2 regions of the Rhizobium sp. LEGMi-198b genome follow, and region 1 is predicted to be linked to the other one. Evidence: predicted binding sites of a transcription regulator. Region 1 holds the regulator's gene; the other holds the start of a gene.
The links. Region 1 encodes LexA, which represses DNA repair genes until DNA is damaged. Its sites were predicted from a motif close to TGTTCNNNNTGTGTTCNG; they were not measured.

Region 1 (14,577 bases):
CCGTGAACATGGTCGTGGGGAAGCCGAGAGCTTTCAGCGTGATGCCGGAGTAGAAGTCGACATTCGGGTAAAGCTTCTTCTCGATGAAATAGTCATCGGTCAGCGCGATACGCTCCAGTTCGATCGCGATGTCGAGCAGCGGATCGTCCTTAATGCCGAGTTCGCCGAGAACCTCGTGCGCCGTCTTCTGCATGATCTTGGCGCGCGGATCGTAGTTCTTGTAGACGCGATGACCGAAGCCCATCAGCCGGAACGGATCGTTCTTGTCCTTGGCGCGGGCGATATATTCCGGAATGCGGTCAACCGTGCCGATTTCCGTCAGCATGTTGAGCGCAGCTTCGTTGGCGCCGCCGTGAGCGGGACCCCAGAGGCAGGCGATGCCGGCGGCGACGCAAGCGAAGGGATTGGCGCCGGAAGAGCCCGCGAGGCGAACCGTCGATGTCGACGCATTCTGCTCGTGATCGGCGTGCAGGATGAAGATGCGGTCCATGGCGCGGGCAAGCACCGGGTTGACCACATATTCCTCGCAGGGCACGGCAAAGCACATGCGCAGGAAGTTCGACGCATAATCGAGGTCGTTCTTCGGGTAAACGAAGGGCTGGCCGATATGGTACTTGTAAGCCATGGCGGCAAGCGTCGGCATCTTGGCGATCATGCGCAGGCTTGCGACCATGCGCTGGTGCGGATCGGTGATGTCGGTGGAGTCGTGATAGAAGGCCGACAGAGCGCCGACGCAGCCGCACATGACGGCCATCGGATGCGCATCGCGACGGAAGCCGGTGAAGAAGCGAGACATCTGTTCATGCACCATGGTGTGGTGCACGACCCGGTAATCGAAGTCCTTCTTCTGGGCTGCGGTCGGCAATTCGCCGTAGAGCAGCAGGTAACAGACTTCGAGGAAGTCGCCGTGTTCGGCAAGCTGTTCGATCGGATAACCGCGATGCAGCAGAACGCCTTCGTCGCCATCAATAAAGGTGATGCTGGATTCGCACGACGCAGTCGAAGTGAAGCCAGGATCGTAGGTGAAAGTGGAGGTGTTCTTATAAAGGGCACCAATATCAATGACACTTGGGCCGATGGTTCCGGACTTAACCGGCAAATCCACCGTCTTTTCACCCCAAGTTAGTTTCGCGCTTTGTTCCGTCATGCTGATCCTCCAAGATTTGGCGGGATTGGCGCCTTAAAAAGCGCCAAAGGGTTAAGCGACTAACGATTAGCTATATGATCCAGAGCCTAATGCCAAGTTATCCTTACGCCTATTTGTGCATTGCAGTATCAACTTTTGGGCACTGCGGTAGAAGGGACCGTTTTGCGCAAGCGTGAATTAGCGTCTTTTGTCGGCGATGATGCCGATTTCAGTTGAAATCACTGGCCGGTGACGGCAAAACTCCCGCTATAGCTGTAGTTTTGCGTGGGCGCTGGAATATATGCCTAATTTAGAGGCACCGGATCCGCAGGTGGATGGTCGGGAATTGGCTGCGGTTGCCGTGCGCGAGCAGAGCGTGGGCGCGGTTATTTCTCGTGCCAAAGCGTCGCGGCCAGAGCGGACACAGGACCACGCCGCGCTTATTGCCCGCCTTCGCCTCGCGGCAGGCAGCATCCGACTCAGCATTTACCATTTAGCCGAAGAAGAGGCGGCGCACGGTCGCGCGATGCTATTTGCGCCGGTCTACATCGGCGCCGGCGCGATCGTCTGGTTCTCGGTCGGAGCCGATCCGCCGCCGCAAGCTGTTTTTACGGCCCTCCTTATCTTCGCTGTCGCATTTTTCCGCCAGCAGCAGGCGGGGCGAGTGCTACGGCACATATTGTTTGCCGGCATGCTGGTGTGCTCCGGCATGGCTCTGGCGCAATGCGAAACCTGGCGCGCATCGACGGTGATGCTCGACTCTGCGGTGACGACCACCATCACCGGGCGGATCGAACGGCGTGAAGCCGACGACAAGGGCCGTTGGCGCTATGTCGTCGCCCTGGAGGCAACGGAAAAACCGACCATTCGCCGGCCGCCGGCGCAGATCACCATTTTCGTGCGCAAACAGCTCCAGCCCTTCGAACTCGGCGACCGCATTCAGGGTAGAGCGCGGTTGACGCCGCCGGCCGGACCTGCCTTGCCCGGCCTCAACGATTTCGCCTTCAGCGCCTATTTCGATGGCACCGGCGCGAATGGTTTTGCCTATGGAACGCCGACATTATTGTCGCCGACTAGTGATGTAGTTCAGGGGTCGGTCCTCGACAAGGCGGATATCTGGCTTGCCGGTTTGCGCAGCCATATCGGCGATAGAATCAGGACGCTTTTGCCCGGAGACACCGGCGCCTTTGCGGCTTCGCTTGTCACCGATGAGAGACGAGCGATCTCAGACGATACGACGGAAGCGCTGCGGACCTCGGGTCTTGCGCATATCATCGCCATCTCCGGCCTGAACATGGCGCTCTCCGCGGGCATCTTTTATGTCGGTTTACGCTACGCCCTCAGTCTGTTTTTCGGCGTGGCACAGGCTTGGCCAACAAAGAAGATTGCGGCCTTCGGCGCGCTAGTTACAGTGACGGCTTATTATCTCATTTCCGGCTTCGGGGTATCCGCGGAGCGTGCCTTCATCATGATGGCTATCATGCTGATCGCCGTGCTCTTCGACCGACCATCCATTAGCCTGCGCAACGTGGCGCTATCGGCGATAGTCATTCTCATACTGTCGCCTTCGCAGGCGCTCGGACCAAGTTTTCAGATGTCTTACGCCGCGACCCTGGCGTTGGTGTCCGGCTATTCGCTCTGGGCGAGGAGGCCGCATCGGGAGAGCGTTCTCTCCCGGTTCCGGGTCATGCGTCCGCTGCTCTTCGTTTCCCGTTTCTTCGGAAGCATATTGTCGACCTCTTTTATAGGCGGCGCATCGACGGCAATCTTCTCGATAGAGCATTTTCACCGATTGGCGACATATGGTCTCATCGCCAATCTGGCGGCTATGCCGGTCGTCTCCTTTGTCGTCATGCCGTTTGGCATGGCGGCGACGCTACTGATGCCATTTGGCGTTGATGCCCCTTTCTGGCAGATAACCGGCTGGGGACTTGATGTCGTCATCGTCATTGCCAAAACGGTTGCCGCCTGGGGCGGCAATATTCCCTTCGGTCGGCTGCCGGTCTGGCTGTTCCCGACGGTCATAGCCGGCTTCTTGTTGATGACCTTGCTGAGAACATGGCTGCGACATGCAGGTGCGCTCTTGATCATCGGTTCGGTTGCAGTCGTGGCGCTCGGCCCCGGTGTCCTCAAGCCTGATCTCATGATCTCCGAGGACGGCACGCTGGTCGCCTTGTTGCGCAACGGTGCGCTGACGACAAACCGCGAAAAACCGCCGGATTTCATCTTCGAGCAGTGGCAAAGAGCATTGGCGATCACCGAGCAGCAACCGCCAACGATGCTTCCGCCGGATAGTCAGCTCCCCAAAATCAGCAAATCAGACAAGCATCGTCGCCTGAATTCCGAAGAACAGAGCACCGTTCGAAAGGCGATGGATGCGGCATTAGACGCGGCCGGGCCGGGCGGTTTCGCCTGCCAAAAAGGTGCATGGTGCGTGGCAATGCTGGATAATGGCGACATGCTTGTCACCATTGAAGATGCCGCCTATCTCGCTCCGGCCTGCGACACGGCCAATATCGTCATCACCTCCGTACGGCTGCGTCTTGATCGCTGCCGCTCTGGCGCGATGCTTTTTACGGGCGCAACACTGCGCCGCACGGGATCTATTGAAATGAACCTCAGCACCAATAAACCGGTCGCAACGGCGGCGTTTGAAAACCTTTCGCGGCCATGGAGCCTGCATCGCTCCTACGACTGGCGAACAGACACTTTTGGCGCGCCGCTCAAGCCGGCGTCACCGGTCAGTGATAGCGGCGAATGAGACCGACGAGCTTGCCTTGTACCTTCACTCGATCCGGCCCAAAGATGCGGGTTTCGTAAGCAGGGTTTGCCGCTTCAAGCGCGATCGAGGCTCCCTTGCGGCGGAAGCGCTTCAATGTCGCCTCTTCATCATCGACGAGAGCGACGACGATGTCGCCGGGATTGGCGGTCGTGGCGTTGCGGATGATGACGGTATCGCCGTCAAAGATGCCGGCATCGATCATCGAGTCACCCTTGACCTCCAGCGCATAATGCTCGCCGGAGCCGAGCATGTCGGCGGGAACGGTGATGTCGTGAGTATTGTTCTGGATAGCCGAGATCGGAACGCCGGCGGCAATGCGGCCCATGACGGGTACCGAAACCGAACTGTTGTTGTCCTCACTCACCGGCTTGGCGGGTGCGGGCGGCGGCACAAGTTGCGGCTTGCCAAGGCTACCCTCGATGACGCTTGGCGAAAAGCCGCGGCGAGGCTGCAGGCTCGGGCTATAGGCCTCAGGCAGCTTGATGACCTCCAGCGCTCGGGCTCGGTTCGGCAGGCGACGGATGAAGCCGCGCTCTTCCAAAGCCGTGATGAGACGGTGAATACCGGATTTGGACGCAAGGTCCAGCGCATCCTTCATCTCGTCGAAAGATGGCGGAACACCGGACTCCTTCATTCGTTCGTGAATGAAGAGAAGCAGTTCCTGCTGCTTGCGCGTCAACATCGTTTTGAACCTCGGGACTGAGAAGGTGTCGTGAAACAAATCCAGAACGGACACTATATGTTCCATATGTGTTCCGCAAGCCCTTAAATTTCGGTGAACATTTTGTAGGTGCATCAAATAAATGGGAACATAACAGGTCCCGGGCAGATGACTTTTTTCCCGGCACCTTCAAACTAAATAGCAGAAATATATGCGGAATCGGGCGAAGCAAAATTTCGGACGATCCCAAAACGGATTATCTCCAAGGCGGCGAAAAGCCATGTTCTTCGTTCTATAAGCTCTTTGGAGGACGACACTCTCCGAACCATGGAGAGCAAGCTATGGATCTGACTGGGAATCCGGATTTCTGAGGGGCCGGGATTGGTGCCATCCGTAGTAATATTCGATGGGATATCAATAGGTTGAACTTTTCCTCGAACTCCCGTGCCGGTGCTCGAGCAAGGTACGGTCGTTGGCGATCTGCCTTAGCATGCTGCGCCCGGCCAGAATCATCTCGACGAGAAAGGCCACAAAGGCGCCCATGAGTGCGAAGACGGCAAGGCCAAAGAGCCAGAGCAGCAATTGCTCGCGAAATTGCTGTCGAATTGCACCGCCCATGAGGCCGAGCGTCGCAAGGCATGTGAACACGCCCGATGCCGTGCCGAGCAGAACTGCGATCTCCAGCGCCAATGTTCGCCGTCGCAGATAATAGAGCTGCAGCAACCGCGTTTCATCCGGGTCCTCAGAGGTCACCCGTTCGAAAAGGCTGTTGACCCGGTCGGAGACGCGGGCGAGCCTGGCCGAGAAGACATTGAGGCACCCGGCGGTGCCCGCCAGCAGAAAGACCGGTGTCAGCGCTATTTGAATAACGTGCGCGGCAATAGACGTCAGATGGTCATTCAGCACATTGGATCTCCTTTCTGTCCAACGTCATCCGGTATCGGCTCCAGGGTTGTCGCCTTGCCAAAGAGGGCGCGGAGATGAGGCTGGTGACTGATCTCGCGCGAACGGTCAGGTCGGCGGCGCTGCCGATTGCGTCATTTGCTCAGCGATCTTCTTTCTCTGCAGTGTCATGGCTGCGATCGCGGCATCGGATTTTTCCTCGCCACCCACCTGCACTGTCGGCTGAGCGAAGTCGATGCCGTTTTCCATGAAGGCGTCGCGGATCATGGTATAGGCCTGGCGCCGTATGTAGGTTTGCCGACCGGGGAGGGCGGTAAAAGCAAAGCTCAGTTCGATACCGAAGTCGCCAATTTGCTCCACCCCCTTCATTTTCAGGGTCTCAAGAATCTGCGGTCCGATTTCCGGATCTTCTTTCAACTGCTCTCCGATTTGCTTGACGATCCTTTTCGCCTTGGCGACGTCGGTATTGAACGGAACCCGTAGCAGGAATTTATCGATCGCCCAGTCGCGGCTCATGTTCTGAACGGCGCCGAGTTCGCCGAAGGGAACTGTGAACACCGGACCATGATGATGTCGAAGCCTGACGGAACGCAGGCTGAAAGATTCCACGGTTCCCTTGTAGCTGCCGCTTTGAACGTATTCGCCGACGCGGAAGGCATCGTCCATCAGGTAGAAAATGCCGCTGACGATATCCTTGACGAGCGTTTGCGAGCCGAAGCCGATCGCCACGCCGAATATGCCGGCCCCCGCAATCAACGGCCCGATCTGCACGCCCATTTCGGACAGCACGGTGAGGACGGCGGCTGCGATAACGATGGCTGCCAGCGCGTTGCGGAAGATCGGCAACAGGGTGCGAAGGCGGCCCGCGCGCGCGGCTTCCGCCGATGGCGAGGAGGCACTGCTATCGGCGGCGCTCAATTTCTCGTCAATGAATGCCCTCGACAATTGCCAGCAGAGATCGGCCAAAATCAGAACGACGACGCTCTTCAGCGCACCGCGAACAGCGGCGTCGATCGCCGGATTTTCTCGTGCGAGGATGTTGGGATCATAGTGCCAGACGACGGTAATCCAGGCGACCGCGGCTACGATGACGAGCGCCCGCGCACCGCGGATGGCCAGCACCATGCGCGCACTGTTCTTGTTGTCACCAGGCCAGCGTCCCTTTGCAAATGCTTCGGCCGTCCGTCCGACGGCAGTCAATAGCCCCGGAAGAACAACGACATAGATGCCAAGCCAGAAGAGGCCGACGAAGTTGGCCACCCAAAGAAGCCAGAGGCAGGCAACGTAGAGTGAATAAAGGATGTTCATAAGCGTTAACTGTCGGGCAGCGGTTTCCTTGGCCGGTCGCCGCCACACGGCTTCGAGCGTAATCAGCAATAGGAGAATGGAGAACCCGTGGGAGACGACGGTGCCGACATCTCCGTCGATGGAGAGCGGTCTGGTCAGCGACGTCGTGGCGCCGGCTATCGCCAAAACGGCAATGAAGAGACAAGCCCTGCGATAGCCGAAGGCCGACAGAGAGCCCGCGTCCATCGATAGTCTGCAGACGGCAAATGCGAGGCGAGCGGCAATGAATGCCGTCAGATAAAACAGGATCACCACATGCAGTAGCGGCGGCCAGTCTATGGCTAGGAAAATGGCGGAGCTGACGAGGGTGAAAGTGATCCACGGTCCTAATTCTCCGATCGTATGTGCGACAAGAGGATTTGGAAACTGGGCTTTCAGGACGGTTTTCTTGAAAAACCATTCCGCAGCGAGACCGACGCAGACCAATGCGGCGAACATGACGACGGCAGGCGCAAAGCCGTTGTTCCTTGCCTGCTCACGCACCCTACTCGCTGCAGCGGCGAGCTGCCCCGGTACATTGGGAATCGCCGACCGCAGCGCCTTATATCGGGCGCGAGCGCGGGCCTCTCCGGTTTCGACCAGCGTCGCCGTCGCCGAAGGTGCCGGCTGTTGCTCGGCTGCTTGCCGCTTTTCCAGCCATTGGCGCAGCTCCGGATCATTCATCAGACGCAGCAATTCCGATAGCTTTGCAGGCGGTGCTGTGGGGGCCGTTTCGGGGGTCTGCGCGTGGCACAGTTGCGGCGCAATAGCCGTGAAAACAAGGATAAGTGCAACGGCGACCAAGCCGCTGGGCATAAGGGAAATCAAGCGGGCGACAGAATTCGTGAACCTTCGGACGTGCCCCACCAAGGCCAGACAAAGAGAAGCCGTCAAATGTAAGACCGGGCGTATGGGCGCCCCCTCGACGAGCATCAAGCGCATGTCTCCCCCAAGCACCCGACAATCAGATTGAGTACTGCTGCAAAGATAGAAGTAACGACGGGCCGCTCTTCTGCCTTTCCGAGATCGGATGGTGAATTGCGTTGCCGTTGGACAATCCGAACTGAAGAATGCGCGTCTTTGTCTTGCTGCCGGGAAACGGACTTTTCGGCGCTATCCTCACCCGTATCACTTACCTGTTGCCGCGCTACAGATCATTTATTGCAGTATGATGCGGATATTGCTCGAATTATTGCCCTCTCACAAGGGAGAGTTTGGTGCCAGCACATATATAATTCGGCTAGTTCGCGTGCGGATTTTTGCGGGAGCGCTCTTCTGTCGTCTGCTCCGACGCTTTGATCTTGAATTGAGCCGCAGATGGGCGCAAACCTGCCGACGAATGAAGGGGGAGACCATGACCTCATCGCCGCATCCGCTGGATCATCTCGTTCTGCCGACGGTCAATATCGCCTTGGCGCGAGAGCGGTTGGGCAAGCTTGGTTTCACCGTGGCGTCCGATGCCCGACATCCCTTCGGCACGGAGAATGCCTGCGTTTTCTTTGCTGACAAGACCTATCTGGAGCCCTTGGGTGTAGCATCGCAGGAGCAGTGCGAGGCGAGCGTGGGGGAGGGCAATGTTTTCGTCGCCCGCGACCAGGCCTACCGTTTTCGCATCGGCGATGAGGGATTTTCGGCCATCGTTTTCGGCACGGACGATGCGGTCGCCGATGACGAACGATTCCGGGTCAACACCATGTCAGCCGGAAACATGCTGGATTTTGCCCGGCCGATGCGCATGCCGGACGGTTCGGAGGTGACGGCAGGTTTCCGTCTTGCTTTCGCAGCCGATTTGCGTTCGCCGGATTTCTTCACCTTCTGCTGCCAGCGCATCAATCCATTGCCGGCCGATCGCGGCGCCCTGGAGCGGCATGCCAATGGCGTAACCGGCATTGCAAGGGTTGCCGTCTCGGCGCCGAATCCGGCTGCGTTCCGTGGCTTTTTCGAGCAGGTCGTCGATAGGCCAAAGATATCGGATCATTCCTTCGGCCTGACGATCCACGCGGCCAATACGGGGATCGAGGTTCTGACCCTAGAAGGCATGGAAGCCTTCTACGATCTATCCTTGTCGGGGGACGATCCCGGCCTTCGCGCACGGGCAATCCTTTTCAAGACGCGCGATCTTTCCGTGACATCGTCGCATTTGGCTGCTAACGGCGTCACATATACGCGTAAGAACAATCGTATTTTGGCAAAGCCCGCCCCCGGACAGGGCGCGCTGTTCGCCTTCGAGGAGATAGCATGAGCACCAATTCCGAAGTCATCGTCGGCGAGGGCGCATCCAAGGTTCTGTTTTCCAATGCCGCGAAGCTGTCGCTGATCGCCGGCCCCTGCCAGATGGAAAGCCGCGATCATGCCTTCATGATCGCCGGCGTGTTGAAGGAACTCTGCGACAAGCTCGGTATCGGCCTTGTCTACAAGTCGTCCTTCGACAAGGCGAACCGCACGTCGCTCTCCGGCAAGCGCGGCATCGGGCTGGAAAAGGCATTGGAGGTCTTTGCCGATCTCAAGAAGGAATATGGCTTTCCAGTCTTGACCGACATCCATACGGAAGAACAGTGCGCCGTTGTCGCCAAGACGGTCGATATTCTGCAAATCCCGGCCTTTCTGTCGCGCCAGACCGATCTTCTTGTCGCAGCCGCCAAGACCGGCCGTGTCGTCAACGTCAAGAAGGGTCAGTTCCTCGCGCCCTGGGACATGAAGAACGTGCTCGCCAAACTGAATGAGAGTGGCAATCCCAATGTGCTTCTGTGCGAGCGCGGCGCGTCTTTCGGTTACAATACGCTCGTTTCCGACATGCGCTCGCTGCCGATCATGGCGGCGATGGGCGCGCCGGTGATTTTCGATGCGACGCATTCGGTGCAGCAGCCGGGCGGACAGGGTGGTTCGACGGGCGGCGACCGCCGATTCGTCGAAACCCTGGCGCGTGCAGCGGTCGCTGTCGGCGTCGCCGGCCTCTTCGTCGAGACGCATGAGGATCCGGACAATGCCCCTTCGGACGGTCCGAACATGGTGTATCTGAAGGACATGCCGCGGCTTCTGGAAAAGCTGCTTGCCTTCGACGCGATCGCCAAGGCCTGAGAAATGGGAGGCGTTCAACAGGCTGACATGAATTTGCGCTACGCGGCCTGTAGGCGCTTCAATCGAGGATGCGGGGCGGCATTGTAATTTCCGCACCTTCGACTTAGACAGATTTCAATCGATTATAACCCAGCGAGCAGGAAGCTATCATGACCGCAATCACCGACATTATCGCCCGCGAGATTCTCGACAGCCGTGGCAATCCCACCGTCGAAGTCGATGTGTACCTGGAAGACGGCAGCATGGGCCGCGCTGCGGTTCCGTCGGGCGCTTCGACCGGCGCGCATGAAGCCGTCGAAGTTCGCGACGGCGGCAAGCGTTATCATGGCAAGGGTGTCGAGAAGGCCGTCGAAGCCGTCAACACCGAGATCTTCGACGCGATCGGCGGCATTGACGCGGAAAACCAGATCCAGATCGACAACATCATGATCGAGCTCGACGGCACGCCGAATAAGTCGCGCCTCGGTGCCAACGCCATCCTCGGCGTATCGCTCGCAACTGCCAAGGCTGCCGCCCAGAGCGCCAACCTGCCGCTCTACCGTTACGTCGGCGGCGCTCACGCCCGCCTGCTGCCGGTTCCGATGATGAACATCATCAACGGCGGCGCTCATGCCGATAACCCGATCGACTTCCAGGAATTCATGATCCTGCCGGTCGGCGCAGATACCCTTCGCGACGCCGTCCGCATGGGCTCGGAAATCTTCCACGTCCTCAAGAAGGAACTGGCATCGCAGGGCCACAACACCAATGTCGGCGACGAAGGCGGTTTCGCGCCTGGCCTTTCCAGCGCGCCGGCTGCGCTCGACTTCATCATGAAGTCCATCGAAAAGGCCGGCTACAAGCCCGGCGAAGAAATCGCTCTCGGCCTCGACTGCGCTTCGACAGAATTCTTCAAGGACGGCAAGTACGTTCTGGAAGGTGAAGGCCGCACGCTGGAATCCGGCGCCATGGCCGAGTACCTCGCCGAACTCGCCGCCAAATATCCGATCATCTCGATCGAAGACGGCATGGCCGAAGACGATTGGGAAGGCTGGAAGATCCTGACCGAACTGACCGGCAAGAAGACGCAGCTCGTCGGCGACGACCTGTTCGTCACCAACTCGGCTCGTCTGCGCGATGGTATCCGCATGGGTGTCGCCAACTCGATCCTCGTCAAGGTCAACCAGATTGGCTCGCTGACCGAGACCCTCGACGCCGTCGAAACCGCGCACAAGGCCAACTACACGGCCGTCATGTCGCACCGTTCCGGCGAAACCGAAGATTCGACCATTGCCGATCTCGCTGTTGCCACCAACTGCGGTCAGATCAAGACCGGCTCGCTGTCGCGCTCGGATCGTCTTGCCAAGTACAACCAGCTCATCCGCATCGAAGAAGCGCTCGGCCCGCAGGCTCAATATGCCGGCCGTTCCATCCTTCGCGGCTGATAATGCATACCCCTGAAAATCCAAGGGATTTTCGCAAAGGCCTATTCTGCGTCGGGTAACAATCCGAGTCGCCTTATAAGCCAATAATTTCCAGCTCTTGAACCGCGCCTTCGGGCGCGGTTTTTTGCTGGAAAAATGGCAGAGTCAACGGATGGTTAATCTCTGGCGGCTAGTGTTGTCGTAGATGTTTGATTTAGCATGATCTTATCCGGAAACCCGTTGTGCGGAGCTGAGGTCGGGATCATTCTCGGTAGAGCCTTTTGAGCAAGCGAGTATGTGGACAAAATATCATAAGAAGAGAAAGTTCGGCCGTTTCGTTCTCCCCGCTATCACGGTCGCCTTCGTGAGCTATTTCGGCTACCACTGCGTTCACGGCGACTACGGTCTGAAGGCAACCGAGGTTTTCGAGAAGCAGCGCATCGACCGCGGCAAGGAGCTTGCCGATCTCGTCGCCAGGCGCGAACACCTTGAAAAGGAAGTAGCTTTGCTCAGCGATGGCTCGCTGGATAAGGATATGCTCGACCAATATGCGCGCTATCAACTGACCTATTCCAAAGCCGACGAGATCGTTATTTTCAACAAATAGCCGCAATTAACCGAATTTCGGTTAATTGCCTTTTTTGTAAGCATATCAATCGCTTGCAAAGAATATGAGCCATGCAATTATAGCATTGCTGTGGCGAGCAATCTTCCCTATGTTACGCGGCACTACAAAACGAGGCTACTCACATAGGGAGGGTTGAATGGCGCCGCGAAAAACCGCGTCCGTTTCCAGCCGTAAGACAACATCCAAGCCTGTCAAAGACACCAATGGTGGTGCGATCGCGGATTTCGACCGCGATGAGGAGCTCAAGGCCTATCGTGAGATGCTCCTGATCCGCCGCTTCGAAGAGAAGGCCGGCCAGCTCTACGGCATGGGCTTCATCGGCGGTTTCTGTCACCTTTACATTGGCCAGGAAGCAGTCGTCGTCGGCATGCAACTGGCGCTGAAGGAAGGCGATCAGGTCATCACCGGCTATCGCGACCACGGTCACATGCTGGCAACCGGCATGAGCGCCCGCGGCGTCATGGCCGAGCTCACCGGACGCCGGGGCGGCTATTCCCGAGGGAAGGGTGGCTCCATGCACATGTTCTCCAAGGAAAAGAACTTCTACGGCGGCCACGGCATCGTCGGCGCGCAGGTCGCGCTCGGCACGGGCCTCGGCTTCGCCAACTGGTACCGCGGCAATGACAATGTCAGCGTCGCCTATTTCGGCGATGGCGCCGCCAACCAGGGCCAGGTCTCCGAAAGCTTCAACATGGCGCAGCTCTGGAAGCTGCCGGTGATCTACGTGATCGAGAACAACCGTTACGCCATGGGCACGTCGACTGCGCGCGCCACCGCGCAGGCGGACTTCTCCAAGCGCGGCTCCTCCTTCGGCATTCCCGGCATTCAGATCGACGGCATGGATGTCCGCGCCGTCAAGGCCGCTGCCGACGAAGCTGTCGAATATTGCCGGTCCGGCAAGGGCCCGATCATTCTGGAAATGCTGACCTATCGCTATCGCGGCCATTCCATGTCGGACCCGGCCAAGTATCGGTCCAAGGACGAAGTGCAGAAGATGCGCTCCGAGCATGACCCGATCGAGCAGGTTCGCGCGCGCCTTCTGGAAAAGGGCTGGGCGTCGGAAGACGATCTGAAGGCGATCGACAAGGATGTCCGCGATATCGTCGCCGACAGTGCCGATTTCGCCCAGAACGACCCGGAGCCGGATGCTTCCGAGCTCTACACCGACATTCTGCTCTAAATCGGGGAGGGACGATCCATGCCCATCGATATTCTCATGCCTGCCCTTTCTCCGACGATGGAAGAGGGCACCCTTTCCAAGTGGCTCAAGCAGGAAGGTGACAAGGTCACCTCCGGCGACGTCATTGCCGAAATCGAGACCGACAAGGCCACGATGGAAGTGGAAGCCGTCGACGAAGGCACGATCGGCAAGCTGCTGATCGAAGCCGGCACCGAAGGCGTCAAGGTCAACACCAAGATCGCGATCCTGTTGCAGGACGGCGAATCCGCTTCGGACATCTCGACGGCGAAGGCCGCTCCGGCCGCCGAACCGGTCAAGACCGAAGCGCCCGCCGCCGCTGCCCCGGCGCCCGTTCCGGCACAGCCGAAAGCCGCCCCTGCCGATCCGGAAATTCCGGCCGGCACGGAAATGGTGTCGATGACAGTGCGTGAAGCGCTGCGCGATGCCATGGCCGAAGAAATGCGCGCCGATCCGGACGTCTTCGTCATGGGCGAAGAAGTTGCCGAATACCAGGGCGCCTACAAGGTTACCCAGGGCCTGCTGCAGGAATTCGGCCCGCGCCGCGTTGTCGATACCCCGATCACCGAACACGGCTTTGCCGGTGTCGGCGTCGGTGCTGCCATGGCCGGCCTTCGCCCGATCGTCGAGTTCATGACCTTCAACTTCGCCATGCAGGCGATTGACCACATCATCAATTCCGCTGCCAAGACGCTCTACATGTCCGGCGGCCAGATGGGCGCTCCGATCGTCTTCCGCGGCCCGAACGGCGCGGCAGCCCGCGTCGCCGCTCAACACAGCCAGGACTATGCGGCCTGGTACAGCCAAATTCCGGGCCTCAAGGTCGTCATGCCCTATACGGCAGCCGACGCCAAGGGCCTGCTGAAGGCCGCGATCCGCGATCCGAACCCGGTCATCTTCCTTGAAAACGAAATTCTCTACGGTCAGCACTTCGATGTGCCGAAGCTCGACAATTTCGTTGTGCCGATCGGCAAGGCCCGCATCCATCGCTCCGGCAAGGACGCAACGGTCGTCTCCTTCGGCATCGGCATGACCTATGCCACCAAGGCGGTTGCCGAGCTCGAAGCCCAGGGCATCGATGTCGAGCTAATCGACCTTCGCACCATCCGCCCGATGGACCTGCCGACCGTCATCGAATCGGTCAAGAAGACCGGTCGCCTGGTGACTGTCGAGGAAGGCTATCCGCAGTCCTCCGTCGGCACGGAAATCGCAACCCGCGTCATGCAGCAGGCCTTCGACTATCTCGATGCGCCGATCCTGACGATCGCTGGCAAGGATGTGCCCATGCCCTACGCCGCCAACCTCGAGAAGCTGGCGCTTCCGAATGTCGGTGAAGTGGTCGATGCGGTGAAAGCCGTTTGCTACAAATAAGGGGAGGGCTCTTCGATGCCTATCAACATCACCATGCCTGCCCTCTCGCCGACCATGGAAGAGGGCAACCTCGCCAAGTGGCTGGTCAAGGAAGGCGATAA
Region 2 (14,577 bases), on a different contig from region 1:
TCGCCAGGCGATAGCGGTCGTACATCTGACCCGGACGGCCCGGCTCGGCATTCCGACCACCGTGTTTGAGACCGCATGAGCTAGCACACCATAGGAGGCTACATGTCGCCCGCAATCATCTTCCAGCTACATCTCGTTCTGGGTTACGTCCCCTGGCTGCTCTGCTTCGGAGCCTACGTCTGGCCGAAGCTCAAATCCATGGATCAGGTCGAAGCGCAACGCGCCATCGCCACGCTGCACAGTTTCCGTTTCTTCGGGCTGGTCTTCATTGTTCCCGGCGTCGTCGGCCCCAATCTGCCCACCGGCTTCGCGATATCAGCCGCTTATGGTGACTTTGCAACCGGCCTGCTCGCCATGCTGGCGCTTCTCACCGTAAGGATACGTCCGCTCTTTTGGCTGTTCACCATTGCCTTCAATGTTGTGGGGACAGTCGACCTCATCGTCGACTACTATAATGGCACCCAATTCGACCTTCCCGGGTTCGCCGGACAGTTGGGCGCCACCTACGCAATCCCGATCATCTATGTGCCTCTATTGATGATCACGCATGTCGCCGCGTTCTATCTGCTGCTGCGTCCTCAGCCCGGAACGGCTCGGGCCATCGCCGGAGATGCGGCCGCATCCACGGACGCGTGACCCTCCGGGCGCGTTATGCACACGACCAACGTTCAGAAACCCAGGGATTGCTGCACGGGCTTCGGCGGCGCGAGCTGGACGCCTTCCAGTTCCAGCATGCGAGCCTTGGCGGTCGAACCGCCGGGCGCGGAGAAGCCGCCTATCTTGCCGCCGGCGGCCAAGACGCGGTGGCAGGGAATGATCAGCGCCACGGGGTTCTTGGCCATGGCCTGGCCGACGTCGCGCGCCGCTTCCGGACCGGCGCCGAGCTGTTTGGCTAGCGCGCCATAGGTGGTGGTGTGCCCCCACCCTACCTGCCTCGCTGCGGCATAGATCTGCTTGAAGAAATCGTCCTGCTCGCTGAGATCCAGTTTCACGCCGGAGAAATCGATTGTTTCGCCAGCGAAATAACGCTTTACGGCGGCAACCGCATCGGCGACATCGGGCGTCGGCGCGCTAGGTCGTGCATTTGGCAAACGGCGAAGCATGAGGCGCTCGGTCGCCTCAGCGCTTTTCGTCGGCAATTGGAAGCGAGTGACACCGATGTCGTTCCACGCAATCCCACAGAAACCACCGACGGTTTCGAAGATCAGATAATGTTGCCTTGTCTCGCTCATGGCAAAGTCTCCGTGTTTCCACTTGCCATGAAAATCGTGCCTCTGGCACCCGAATTCAACCCGATTCTTGCGCAGGCCGATTGTTGCCAACATTTTGCGGAGTGAAGGAAGCGATGCCGATGCTGCGACGGCAACATCCGCCACACCACTTCCCACCCAGCTTGGGAGCTTATCAATACCCTCCGCCGGCCGGAGCCGAATTCTGCGTCATGCCGCCGCCGGAGCCGGTGGTGGAGCAGGCGGAGACGCCGAGACCGATGAAGGCGAAAAGAACGGCGGAGAAGATGGCTTTGATCAACATGTGAGGTCATTCCCTTGTTGAGAGCGGGCCAAAATGCCCTGACCTGCGGTGAACAATCGAAGGGCAGTTTTATTCGGTGCTTTTTCCAAATCGAGGGATGCGATGAAATATCCGATCTTCCCGGCCAATTGCGGCCACTTCAATTTGTTCTCTATTTGTTCTTGATTTTAAGACTAGGCGACCGTAGGATATCAGCGCTCAGCAAGAACAGCACGAGGCAAGGCCGGCTGGCTTTGAAGCGATCTCATGAAGAACAACGCACAGCTTTCGCTCAATCTTGGCGGAGGATCACGAGTCAGGAAATCTGAAGCCGATCCGATGCATTCGGCTGGTCTTTATTTTGCTGTACTGCCTGATCGGGAGGTTGCTTCGTCAAGTGCCAAACTGGCAAGCGATCTGCATCGGCAATACCGCTTCTTCGCAAAGCCGCGCCCCTCGGATCTGTTTCATATTACGCTTTACCAGTTGGGCTCCTACGCCGGCATGCATGAGCCACCGCATGAGATCGCATTTGCGGCAATGCAAGCGGCGTCGACCGTCAGGAAGCCATCATTCCAAGTGGTTTTCGATCGAGCCGTCAGCTTCGGTAATGGCGACAATCGCCCCCTTGTCCTATGGTGCAAGGAAGGAAATGCGGAACTGAAAGCGCTGCGTCAAGAACTGGATGACGCAATGCGGTTCACCGGCTTTGCAAATAACGATAGAAGGGAATTTGAGCCGCATATGACCTTGCTATATCGGGGTCAATTGATTCCGGAAGTCGTGCTTGACGAACCCGTAGGGTGGACCGTCCGGGATTTTGTTCTGGTCCATAGCCTCCAGGGGGAAGGCAGGCACGAGCATCTTTGCTACTGGCTGCTGAACTAAGCCGGCTACAGAGGTCAGCCGTTCCCCACCGCCGGTGCAACCACCGCGGCCGCGTCGTCAACGCTGAAGCTACAGCGATTTTCGAGATCGGTCATTCCGGCCGCGGCCATGAGGTCGCGGGCTTTATCATGAGCACGCGCGAATTGCACGCGGATGCCGGCAATGCGCATGGCATTGTCGAATTCCATCAAAGCGTCGAGCGCGGAGCTGTCGAGATCGAAGCTTTCCTCCAGACTTAGCACCACGGCCTTCAGTCCCGTTTCGGCGCGGCTGCGCGTCAGAATCTCGCCAAGGATCATATCGGCATTGCCGAAAAACAGCGGCTCGCCGGGACGCCAGATCGCAATGCCGGGCGTTTCTATCGCCTCTGGGTGGCGGCTGACGTCGACGAAATTATGGCTGCCCCCCAGCCGTCCGAGACGAGCAACATAGGGGGATGCCAATCGATGCATCATTGCGACGAGCGAAAGTACGATCGCCAGCAGCATGCCGTTGAGGACGCCGAAGATCAGTACGCCGGCCGCGGCACCGAGCGCGACATAGAAATCACGATGAAGCCGCCGCAGTCGAAGAATCGGACCGGGGTCGAGCGCATGCGTGAGGGCCGCAATCACCACGGCGGCAAGCACCGGCTCCGGCAGCCGCGCCACCAGCGGCCCGGCGCTGGCGATCAGAATGGCAAGGCCGATGGCGGCAAAGACGGTGGTAGCCCGCGTCTTCGCTCCCGCCGCTTCGCTGGCGAAACCCGCGGAAAAACCGGCGCCGACGGGCATGCCTTGGACGACGGCGCTGGCGATATTGGCAAGGCCCAGCGCCCCCAATTCGCGATTGACCTCCAGAGCATCGCCGTAGCGTAGCGCCAAGGCCCGCATCGTACCCCAGGATTCGGCAAAGAGAATGAGCACCAGCGGCACGGTAAATTGCACCAGCCGCGAATAAGCGGGCCAGCCGGCATCGGGAAGCGAAGGCCATTGCGGCAGGACCTCGATCGTCCCGACCAACGCGACACCATGGCCGTCGAGGCCAAAGGCAGAAGAGGCGAGGATGCCGGCAGCGAGCACGAGGAAGGCGCCGGGGACGCCCGGCAGCCGCTTGAGCAATAGCAGTGCGACCAATGCCACGATGCCGACGGCAACGCTTGCGATGTTCCACCTGGGAATTGCCGCCAACAGCGCGCCGGCATAGCTGAAGATATTCGAGCCCTGCACGGGGACGCCGACGAGAATCGGGAGCTGATGCAGGATGATGGTAATCGCCAGTCCCAGGGCAAAGCCGCGCAACACCGGGCGCGAGATGAAGCCGGTAATGCCGCCCAGGCGCAAGGCGGCGGCGATGACGAAGAGGATGCCGGCCAGCGCGACGGCGATGGTCGCGAGGCTCGCCTTGACGGTGGCGTCTCCCGGAACAACCGCTAGCGTCGCCGCAAGAATGGCGGCAGATGAAGAGGTCGGTGAGACGATGGCGAAACGGCTGCGTCCGAAAATCGCGTAGACCAGACAGCCGGCAATACCGGCGAGGATCGCTCTATGCGGCGGCAGACCGGCGATACCGGCATAGGCGACCGCTTCCGGCAGCATCAGGCCGGCAACCGATATGCCCGCGATCACATCGGCTTTGTTTATCGCGGGCCAGCCGCTGAGCTTCGTCATCGATCACCGACCACAGGAATCGCCAATCTGTCTAGGTGTAGAGTTTCGCTGGTAAGCTGCAACAGGAAAGTAAGCATGACGAACCGTTGGCTTACGTGGCCCCGTCAGCCTCTCTCAATGGACACGTTCTGCCGATCATTTCGCTGACAAAATCCATCACTGCGCGGATGGCCGGAGAGCGGCGCAGATCGGGATAAGTGACGAGCCAGAGGTCGCGCGTGGGTGACGGGATCTCCGTCGGCAGACGCGTAAGCGCAGCTTCACCGTCGCCGAGAAAGGCGGGGAGCGCGACGACGCCGAGACCGGCAAGTGCGGCTTGCAATTGACCGAAGACGTCGCCGGCGCGGAAAACGATCGGGCGGCCTGCAAGCAGGCTGCGCAGCCAGGTCTGCTGAGTCAGATGATCGAGCGCCGCATCATAGCCGATGAAGACCCAGCTCTCCTCCGGTGTTGCGGCAATCTCAGGGACAGCATAGAGCCCGAAGCGCATGACGCCGATGCGCCGCACCAGAAGGTCGCTTTCCTCGGGCCGCGACATGCGCACGGCGACATCAGCCTCTCCATGATCGAGGGCGGCGCGACGGGTAACGCCGGCGATCGTCAGCGTGATATCGGGATGTTCGGCACGAAAGGCGACCGCTTTCGGGGCGATGAGGTGGGCGGCGATGGACGGCGGCGCGCTGATCTTGACGGCGGCGGAAAGCCCCGCAACCGCGCTTTTTGAATAGCGTCTGATCGCCTCGACATTGTCCTCCATGCCGGCCACCAGCTCGGCGATCGCCCGGCCATCGGCCGTCAGCGGCGAGGTGCGCGGCCTACGGTCGATCAGGCGCAGGTCAAGCGTGCGTTCCAGCGCGGCGATGCGCCGGCCGACCGTGGCATGGTCGACGCCGAGCTCACGCGCAGCCGCCGAGAGCGAGCCGGTCCGCGCCAGATAAGCGAAATGAAGAAGGTCCTGCCAATCGATCATCTGTGCATTATTGCACAGATATGGTGAACTCATACCGAATTTATTCAGACGCACCTTTGTGATCAAAAGTCCGTCTGAAAGGAGACCGTTCAATGCCTCTAGCCATCGCCATCACCAGTCCCGGCAGTCCCGAAACCATGACGCTCGTTGATCTTGCCATCACCGAGCCGGGTCCCGGCCAGGCCCGCATCCGCCAAAGCATTTCCGGCGTCAATTTCGTCGATATCTATGTCCGTTCTGGACTGTACCCTCTGCCGCCCGGCCAGACCGTTCTCGGCTTCGAGGGCGCCGGCATCGTGGAGGCAATCGGCTCCGGCGTCGAGGGCCTGTCGGTCGGCGATCGGGTCGCCTATGTCGGTCATCCGCTGGGAAGTTACGCGGAAGTGCGCACCCTGCCTGCTTCACGGCTGGTGCGGCTGCCTGACGATGTCAGCGAAAGGCTCGCCGGCAGTACGATGTTGCGCGGACTCACCGCCCATATGCTGCTCCACAAGGTTCATCCGCTGCAATCGGGCGAATGGGTGCTGGTGCATGCTGCAGCCGGCGGTGTCGGGCAGATCGTGACGCGCTGGGCCAAGCGGCTCGGCGCCAACGTCATCGGCACTGTCGGTTCCGAAGCCAAGGCGGGATTTGCCTATGAAGCCGGCGCCGACGCCGTTCTCCTGCATAATTCCGAGGATTGGGTGGAGGAAACGCGCCGCATCGCCGACCGCCGGGGCGTACATCTCGCCATCGACGGCATCGGCGGCGCGATGCTGTCGCAGACGCTCGCCACCGTCCGGCCCTTCGGCATGGTCGCCAGCATCGGCCAGGCCGGCGGCCCCATTCCTCCGATCCAGATCGAGGAACTGACTGCGCCCCGCGCCATCGGTCTCGCTCGCCCGAGCGTATTGACCTACGCCAACGATCCCGATCTCTATCGACGGGGCGCCGAGGCGCTGATGATGGAATTGCAGGCCGGCCTGATCAATCCGATTGGCGCGGAATACGCACTGAAAGATGCGGCCGGAGCGCATGCCGACCTTGAGGCGGGGCGGACGACGGCAAGCGTGGTGTTGACGATGTGAACCCAAGGGCAAGGTGGCGCAATCGTCGCCTTGCCTCCCTTCCCGCGGCCGGACATGGTGCGGTCCCCGCCACGGCGCTAAACACAATTGCTTGAACACGCCATGAATTTTTGCTGCAAAGCAGCAATTTCATTGACCCCACCGCTTCCCGCCTGATACGAAATTCATCCGTGACGTCGCACGGTCGATGGGCCGTTGCCGCCACTCCTGTCCGGTACGAACCCCGATCCGCATGGCAAACAGCAAGGACACCGCGCGCGGTGCCCGCAGGCGATATCTCGTGAACACTGCCTCCCAGACCATCCAGTCCGCCTCGACACTATCCCTCCTTTCCATCGTCGCGCTGACCTTCTTCGGCTATATCGCCATCGGCCTGCCGCTCGCCGTGCTGCCGACCTATGTCGACAGCGGTCTCGGTTTCGGCGTCGTCTGGGCCGGCATCACCATCAGCGCGCAATATGTGGCAACCATCATCAGCCGCGCGCAGGTCGGCCGGCTGTGCGATCAGTATGGGCCGCGCCGTTCAGTTTTCCTCGGTTTCATCGCCTATGGATTTTCCGGCGCCCTGACGCTGGCATCGGCGCTGGTGACGGGTGCTCCGGCTCTGAGCCTGGCGCTGCTGCTTGTCGGCCGCTTGGCGCTGGGTGTCGGTGAAAGCCTGGTCAGCACGGCGGCGATTACCTGGGCGATCGGGCTGATGGGCGCGCGCGAAACCGTGCGCATCATCTCCTGGAACGGCATTGCCACCTATGGCGGCATCGCGCTTGCCGCACCCTTCGGCGCCTGGCTGGAGGGGCAATATGGCTTCTTCGCCACGGGCGCCGTGACGATCGGCCTGGCAATTGCCGGCTTGATGCTGGCGCAGACGCGGCCGGCCGTACCCGGTGTCAAGGAAAAGGGCATCGGCACCGGCCAAGTCCTCAGCCGCGTCGCGCCTTTCGGCGCGGCGCTGGCACTGGCCTCCAGCGGCTTCGGCGTCGTGATGGCCTTTGTCGCTCTCTTTTTCCATAGCCGCGATTGGGATGGGGCTTCGCTGGCGTTGAGCGCTTTCGGCCTGGCCTTCATCGGCGTCCGCCTCGGATTGGCGCAAGCCGTCGCCCGCTTCGGCGGCTTGCCGCTGGCGCGCGTCTCGCTGGTGGTGGAGATCCTGGGGCTGATGGCGCTGGCCTTTGCTCCCTCGGCCACGGTCGCAATCATCGGCGCGGCGCTTGCCGGAGCCGGCTTTGCACCGATCTTTCCGGCGCTCGGCAACGAGGCGATGGCGCACGTTCCAGCACAAAATCGCGGCGTGGCGCTTGGCCTCTATTCGGTTTTCCTGGATGTGGCGCTCGGAAGCACCGGCCCGATCGCCGGCCTGCTTGCCAATCAGTTCGGCTATACGGCACCCTTCCTCCTCGGTGCCGGCGCCGTCCTGCTCAGCCTCGCCCTGATCATGAGCCTGCGCAGGAGCGGCGGCCTATAGAACAGAGGCGATGACAAAGGCTCCGGAAGCGGAACCTTGTCTTTCGGCAGGCGGTGAAACAAGTTCTGATCCATCCGCGCGCCGCCTTCCCATAATTGTTGCGGACGGAGGCCGCGACTTGGTATCGGGCCATCACAAGCAGGAGAGAAACACATGGACATCACGCACATTACTATCGACGGCGATACGCCGGGGATCGCATGGCGGTTGCCTGTGTTGCATTTTTCAGGCAGCGAGCCGGATGCGCCCAAGGTCTATATCCAGGCGGCGCTGCATGCCGGCGAACTGCCGGGCACGGCGCTGGCTCATTTCCTCTGCGAGCGGCTGCGGCAGGCGGAGACGGAAGGCGCGGTTCTGAGCGATATCATCGTCGTGCCGCACGCCAATCCGATCGGCGCGGCGCAATCGCATTTCGGCGAAATGCAGGGCCGCTTCGATTTGGGCACGCGCACAAATTTTAATCGCGACTTTCCGCTGATCTCCGCGCGCGACCGCCATCTGCTGCTCGAAAACCTGGAGCGCTACCCGGCCGCTGACCGGCTGAAGCGGCAGCTCATCCATATGGCGCTTGCGGCCGATCTGGTGATCGACCTGCATTGCGATGACGAATCCCTGCAATATGCCTATATCGACGACGCCTTCTGGCCGGAGGCAGCCGATCTGGCGGCGGCGCTGAACATGGACGCCGTGCTGCTGTCGGATGGTGAAAGCTCCGCCTTCGAGGAGGCTGTCAGCTTCGCCTGGAAATACGAAGTGCCCGGCGAGAAGAAGGCGCGGCTACCGGGAAAACTGTCTGTGACCGTCGAATTGCGCGGCACGCGCGATGTCTATCCAGAGATGGCCAAGAGGGACGCCGAAGGGCTCTGGCGTTTCCTCGCTGCCCGCGGCGCAGTGCGGGATGAAGGCGTGAGCCTGCCGAGCTTTACCGGGCCCGCCGTGCCGCTCGACAATGTCGAGATAATCCGGGCGCCGCAGGCCGGTACCGTGCTCTTCCATCGCAATATCGGCGAACATGTCGATGAAGGCGATCTGCTGGCGACGATCATTACCGCCCCCGGCATGCCGAATGGAACGATCGATATCCATGCTCCGCAAGCCGGCCTCATCGTCACCCGCGTCTCCGATCGCCTTGTTCGCCGCCGCGGTGACCTGATGAAAATCGGCTGCGACAGGCCGAGCACGGCCGCCCGCAAGCCGGGAGCGCTGGAAGACTGAGGCACCTCAGCGGACGTATGACCATCGAGCCGTCCCCAGACTTTCGCTCATCTCCGCTTGCGTGCTATGCGAGAGCGCACAGCAAGAGACGGATTCGACATGACGATCACCATCTACGGCATCAAGAATTGCGACACGATGAAGAAGGCACGGACCTGGCTGGAAGGCCATGGCATCGCCTATGATTTCCATGACTACAAGGCCGTCGGCATCGACCGCGACCATCTGGAACGCTGGACCGCGCAAGCCGGCTGGGAAACCGTCCTCAACCGCGCCGGCACCACTTTCAAGGCGCTCCCCGAGGAAGACCGCGCCGATCTCACCAAGAACAAGGCCATCGCGCTGATGCTGGCCCAACCTTCGATGATCAAGCGCCCGGTGCTGGAGGCCGATGAAAAATTGCTGGTCGGGTTCAAGCCGGAGATTTATGCGGGCATTTTCGGAAGCTGACTAAAGCCAATTGGCTTCCGGAATGACAGCGTATATGGCTTTGACATGAGTACACTGACAATCCGCCTTCCAAACGATCAACATGAGCGACCGAAAGCTCTTGCCGCCGCCCGCGGCACGAGCCTCAATAAGCTTTTCGAAGAACTTTCAACGAAAGCGTTGACTGAGTTCGACGCCGAAACACGCTTCCGCCTGAGAGCAGCAAACGGTGATAGCGCGCGCGGATTGGAAATTCTTGAAAGGCTCGACCGCATTCATTCTAAGCGCGGATGAGATCCGCATCGCCAAAGACACCGGTATCCGCATGTCCAAAACCACCCGCGCCACGCAGGTGCTGACCCAGGCCAAGGTTGCCTTCACCGTCCATACCTATGACTACGATCCGAATGCAGAGCGTGTCGGCATGCAGGCGGCGGAAGCGTTGGGCGAGGAGCCGCATCGGGTGTTGAAGACATTGATGGCGGAGGTGGATGGCAAGCCGGTCTGCGTGGTTGTCCCCTCCGATCATGAGGTCAGCATGAAAAAGCTCGCCGGCGCGTTTGGCGGCAAATCGGCGGCTATGATGAAGCCCGCCGATGCCGAGCGGCTGACGGGTTATCATGTCGGCGGCATCAGCCCTTTCGGCCAGAAGAAGACGGTGCCGACGGCGATCGAGGCACAGGCGATGGCCGAGGCATATGTCTATATCAACGGCGGCCAGCGCGGCCTGCAAGTGCGCCTTAACCCCCAGGATGCGCTGAGGATTTTGAAGGCGAAGGCCGCGCCGTTGATTGCCTGATCGTGCCAAAAGAACAAAACGGCCTTCATTTCCGTCGCAAACAAGTCTAAGTCTGGGACCGTTCTTCCGATCCTCACACGCAGGTTTGCCATGACGTTCGCCTCCCCCAACCATCATCCCGTCGATCCCGCCAAGCTGGAAAAGCTTGCCGAAGTGGCCGTGAAGGTCGGGCTGCAACTGCAGAAGAACCAGGACCTGGTTATTACCGCGCCGGTCGTCGCGATGCCGCTGGTGCGGCTGATCACCCGCGAGGCCTATAAGGCCGGCGCCGGTCTCGTCACCACGTTCTATTCCGACGAAGAAACCACGCTTGCCCGCTATGAATACGGCCATGAGGAGAGCTTCGACCGCGCCTCGAGTTGGCTCTATGAAGGCATGGCCAAGGCCTATGCCAACAACGCCGCGCGGCTTGCCATTTCCGGCGATAATCCGATGCTGCTCTCCGGCCAGGACCCGGCCAGGGTCGCGCGTGCCAATCGCGCCAACTCCGCCGCCTACAAGCCCGCACTGGAAAAGATCTCCAATTTCGACATCAACTGGAACATCGTCTCCTACCCCAATCCCTCCTGGGCGAAGCTGGTCTTCCCGGACGATCCGGAGGGCATCGCCGTCGCCAAGCTCGCCAAGGCGATCTTCGCCGCCTCGCGCGTCGACGTGCCGGATCCGATCGGGGCCTGGGCTGAGCACAATGCCAATCTGCACAAGCGTTCGGCCTGGATGAACGGCCAGCGCTTCGCCTCCCTGCACTTCCAGGGTCCGGGCACAGACGTGAAGATCGGCCTTGCCGACGGCCATGAATGGCATGGCGGCGCTTCGGTCGCCAAGAACGGCGTCACCTGCAACCCGAACATCCCGACCGAAGAGGTGTTCACCACGCCGCATGCGCTGCGTGTCGAAGGTCATGTCTCCTCGACCAAGCCGCTCTCGCATCAGGGCACGCTAATCGACAATATCCGGGTTCGCTTCGAAGGCGGCCGCATTGTCGAGGCGAAGGCGTCGCGCGGCGAAGAGGTGCTGAACAAGGTGCTGGATACCGACGAAGGCGCGCGGCGCCTCGGCGAAGTGGCATTGGTGCCGCATTCCTCGCCGATCTCGGCCAGCGGCATCCTGTTCTACAACACGCTGTTCGACGAAAATGCGTCCTGCCACATCGCGCTCGGCCAGTGCTACTCCAAGTGCTTCATCGATGGCGCGACGTTGAGCCAGGAACAGATCAAGGCCCAGGGCGGCAATTCCAGCCTCATTCACATCGACTGGATGATCGGCTCCGACAAGGTCGACATCGACGGCATCAAGTTCGACGGCTCGCGCGTGCCGGTCATGCGCGGAGGCGAGTGGGCGTAAGTCATCAATACCTTCGTTTCGATGGAGCGAAGGTATTTTCAGATATCGAGATCCACCCATACGGCCGCATGGTCCGAGGCGCCCTGTTTTTCCGCCGTCAGCTCGGGATAGACGTCCCAGCGCTTCGGCCGCGATCCCGGCCATAAGCCCCTGCGGAAAACGCCACCGCCTTGAACCTTGTCGAAAAGCGTCGGCGACAGGAAAAGATAGTCGATCTTGTTGGTGGTGTTGCAGAGGCCATAGGTACCGGGATAGCCGCCATCATCGAAGTCGGGATGGGTAAAGGCATCCTTCAGGGTGCTGGTGGTCAGCGGCTTCAGCGGCTGGCTATCGGGATAGTCGTTGAGGTCGCCGATCAAGGCGACGTAATCGACACCTTCCGTCAACAGCGCCTCGTAGATTTCCCGCGCCCGCTTCGCTTGCGTCCTGCGGCGGGCATCGGAAACCTGCACGCCGCCATAGCCCTTGCTTTTGAAATGGTTGACCAAAACGACGAGCGTCGCGCCGGCGGGCGTCGTAACGCGATATTCGGCGCAATCCCGCGAGAAGAGCAGCGAACCATCCGGCATGCGATCATCGACATGGCTGCGCATGAAATCGATCGGGAAATCTTTCCGCGTCATGAGACCGACATCGATACCGCGCTCATCATTGCCGTCGATCACCATGACATGCGCGAAAGGATCGCCGCCGACAGCCGGTACGATCAATGAATTGAAGGAAGAGAGTGCCGGCCGGCCTTCGACTTCGACAATGCCCAGCACATCGGCATTGACATCGCCGATGACGCGCGCCGTGTTGCGCATCGCCTCTTCATCCACCGGCTCTTCGCGCAGCTCCAGCGAGCCGACCCAATCGGCGCGGCCATCGGCAATGACGATGACACCGCCCGTCTTCGGCCGCGTCAACAGCGCACCGCGATTGCGCCGGAGGAGAACGAAGGGACCGGTATCGCTTTTCTCCAGGCCAAGCTGGACGATCAGTTCCGTCATCCTTTTTCGGTCGGCGTCGCTATAGCTCACTTGGCCGAGCAGGCCTTCGAGTGCGGCGAACTTCTCCAGGATCGGGCGGCCTTCATCCCAGCTATCGAGATTCATCGCCTTGGCGCGGTCGAACAGGTTTTCGACGTTATAAGAGGCCAACCTCATCGTATGGCCCTCCTAAAAAAACATGGTGTTAGAATAACATACGTCGCCAAAACCGCATATCAGCCGAATTGATTGGTTGGATACCGGGAGGATTAGTTGGTTCAAAGCGAAATGGCGGCCAAGGCGTTCCTGACGCGCGCAAGGTGCGCAAGACGCCCAGCTTCGCCGATCCGATCCATATCGTGCAGGGTCAACATACGGAAATCGAGCCGCTTTGAGCAGAAAGCAGCGATGCCGCGTTTCAAAAGGCGGCGCACCGGATTGCCCATGTAGAGATGCACGATCCACCAGGGCGAACCAGTCGTCGTCAACGCCCAGAACAGGCGGATATTGCTCAATTGCGGCACAATGCGGCCGCCGGCGGCATCGTGGCGGAAAGCGACGCCGGGAGCGAAAGCCCGATCGAAGAACCCCTTGAGGACGGCCGGAAAATTGAACCACCACTGCGGAAAGACCAGCATCAGCCCATCGGCCGCCTGCAGCCGGGCGACGATATTCTCGACGGCGGAAGTGTCATAAGGCTCATCGAAATAACCGCGCCGCTCGGCTTCGGAGAGGCGCGGGTCGAATTCCTCGCGGTAGAGATCGAGCAAATCCACCTGATGCCCGCCGGCGACGAGAGTCTCCTCCGCAGTTTTCGCTACTGCAGCCGCAAAACTATCCCCAAGAGGATGGGCGAGCACGAGGAGGATGCGCATTAGAACAGGCTTCCCTGCTTCGGCGGATCGGCGGCATCAGCCGGTTTCGCGGCCCGCTTCTTCGGCGGCGGCGTGCCTTCCGGCGGCACCCCCGGCGATGCAGTGGCAGGGTTGTCGCCGGTGACGGCACCGATGCGGCCATCGGCAAATTCGATCGAGATCGCGGCGCCCGTGGCAAGCGCTGCTGCCAAAGAAACGGGCCGGTCGGTCGCGTCGCGCACGACGGCGTAGCCGCGCTTCAGTACATTCTTGTAGGAAAGCGATTGCAAAATCCGCTCCTGGGCCACCAACTCGCCACGCGCCCGCACGAGCTGATGGCGTATCGCGGTGTCGGCATGGCGGGAAAGATTGCCTAGCAGATCGCGGGCGCGGCCGGTCTGCGCCGCCAGCCGCGACGGCAGCGTGGCGAAGACGGCATCGGCGCGGCCGATGCGGGCACGGGCGCGATCGATCATCCGCTCGACGGTGCGTTCAGCGCGGCTCATCCGCTCACCCAGCATCTGCCTCCGCTCGGCGATACGATTCGACAGCACATCGGGCCGCAGATGCGCGGCGGTGCGCTCGAAGGCGCGGCGCTTGTTGAGCGTGTTCATCTCCAGCCCACGGCCCAGCCCGGCGGCGGCCTCATCGAAGCGGCGGCGCGGCAAAGCCAGAAGCTGGTCGAGCGAGGGCAACGCCCGAAGCAGCGCACGCACCGCCTGCCGACGCTGATCCATCTGCCTGCCCATACCGCCCTGCAGGCGGGCGGCAAGGCTTGCGAGCTGCGCCTCAAGTTCAGCCTTGACCGGCACGGCCATTTCCGCGGCCCCCGTTGGCGTCGGCGCCCGTACGTCGGCGGCATAGTCGATCAGCGTCCAGTCGGTCTCGTGACCGACGGCGGAGATCAATGGAATCTCGCTCGCCGCGGCAGCGCGGACGACCGCCTCGTCGTTGAAGCTCCAGAGATCCTCCAGGCTGCCGCCGCCACGGGCGACGATCAGCACGTCCGGGCGGGGAACGGCGCCCCCTGGTACAAATTCATTGAAGCCGCGGATCGCATTCGCCACCTCATCGCCGGACCCGTCACCTTGCACCTTCACCGGCCACACCAGGACATGCACGGGGAAACGATCGGAGATGCGGTGCAGGATGTCGCGGATGACCGCGCCGGTCGGCGAGGTGACGACACCGATGACCTTGGGCATGAAAGGAAGACGGCGCTTTCGATCCGCATCGAACAGGCCCTCGGCGCCGAGCTTGCGCTTGCGCTCCTCCAGCAGAGCCATCAGCGCACCAGCGCCTGCCGGCTCCAGCGTTTCGATGACGATCTGGTATTTCGAGGAGCCCGGGAAGGTCGTCACCTTGCCGGTGGCGATGACTTCCATTCCTTCCTCGGGGCGGAATTTCAGCTTGGAAA

Region 2: ACXHXG_RS05740 (2'-5' RNA ligase family protein) is a predicted target of LexA. The motif match lies at 1,679-1,696, and genes of this name have one in related genera.

The regions. Positions count from the first base shown of each region.
Region 1 covers NZ_JBSYVH010000009.1:56,884-71,460, forward strand. The annotation lists gene gltA (citrate synthase) at 1-1,147, opposite strand, end outside; gene ACXHXG_RS27920 (ComEC/Rec2 family competence protein) at 1,428-3,887, shown strand; gene lexA (transcriptional repressor LexA) at 3,868-4,590, opposite strand; gene ACXHXG_RS27930 (DUF2721 domain-containing protein) at 4,984-5,475, opposite strand; gene ACXHXG_RS27935 (mechanosensitive ion channel family protein) at 5,581-7,614, opposite strand; gene ACXHXG_RS27940 (VOC family protein) at 8,153-9,040, shown strand; gene kdsA (3-deoxy-8-phosphooctulonate synthase) at 9,037-9,876, shown strand; gene eno (phosphopyruvate hydratase) at 10,026-11,300, shown strand; gene ACXHXG_RS27955 (FtsB family cell division protein) at 11,575-11,886, shown strand; gene pdhA (pyruvate dehydrogenase (acetyl-transferring) E1 component subunit alpha) at 12,044-13,087, shown strand; gene ACXHXG_RS27965 (pyruvate dehydrogenase complex E1 component subunit beta) at 13,106-14,476, shown strand; gene ACXHXG_RS27970 (pyruvate dehydrogenase complex dihydrolipoamide acetyltransferase) at 14,492-14,577, shown strand, end outside.
Region 2 covers NZ_JBSYVH010000001.1:1,167,616-1,182,192, forward strand. The annotation lists gene ACXHXG_RS05725 (hypothetical protein) at 103-636, shown strand; gene ACXHXG_RS05730 (methylated-DNA--[protein]-cysteine S-methyltransferase) at 669-1,232, opposite strand; gene ACXHXG_RS05735 (hypothetical protein) at 1,405-1,533, opposite strand; gene ACXHXG_RS05740 (2'-5' RNA ligase family protein) at 1,780-2,400, shown strand; gene ACXHXG_RS05745 (SulP family inorganic anion transporter) at 2,415-4,049, opposite strand; gene ACXHXG_RS05750 (LysR family transcriptional regulator) at 4,141-5,019, opposite strand; gene ACXHXG_RS05755 (quinone oxidoreductase family protein) at 5,112-6,086, shown strand; gene ACXHXG_RS05760 (MFS transporter) at 6,367-7,548, shown strand; gene ACXHXG_RS05765 (M14 family zinc carboxypeptidase) at 7,702-8,763, shown strand; gene ACXHXG_RS05770 (ArsC family reductase) at 8,863-9,213, shown strand; gene ybaK (Cys-tRNA(Pro) deacylase) at 9,518-9,991, shown strand; gene ACXHXG_RS05780 (aminopeptidase) at 10,082-11,335, shown strand; gene ACXHXG_RS05785 (endonuclease/exonuclease/phosphatase family protein) at 11,374-12,483, opposite strand; gene ACXHXG_RS05790 (NAD(P)H-dependent oxidoreductase) at 12,585-13,181, opposite strand; gene xseA (exodeoxyribonuclease VII large subunit) at 13,181-14,577, opposite strand, start outside.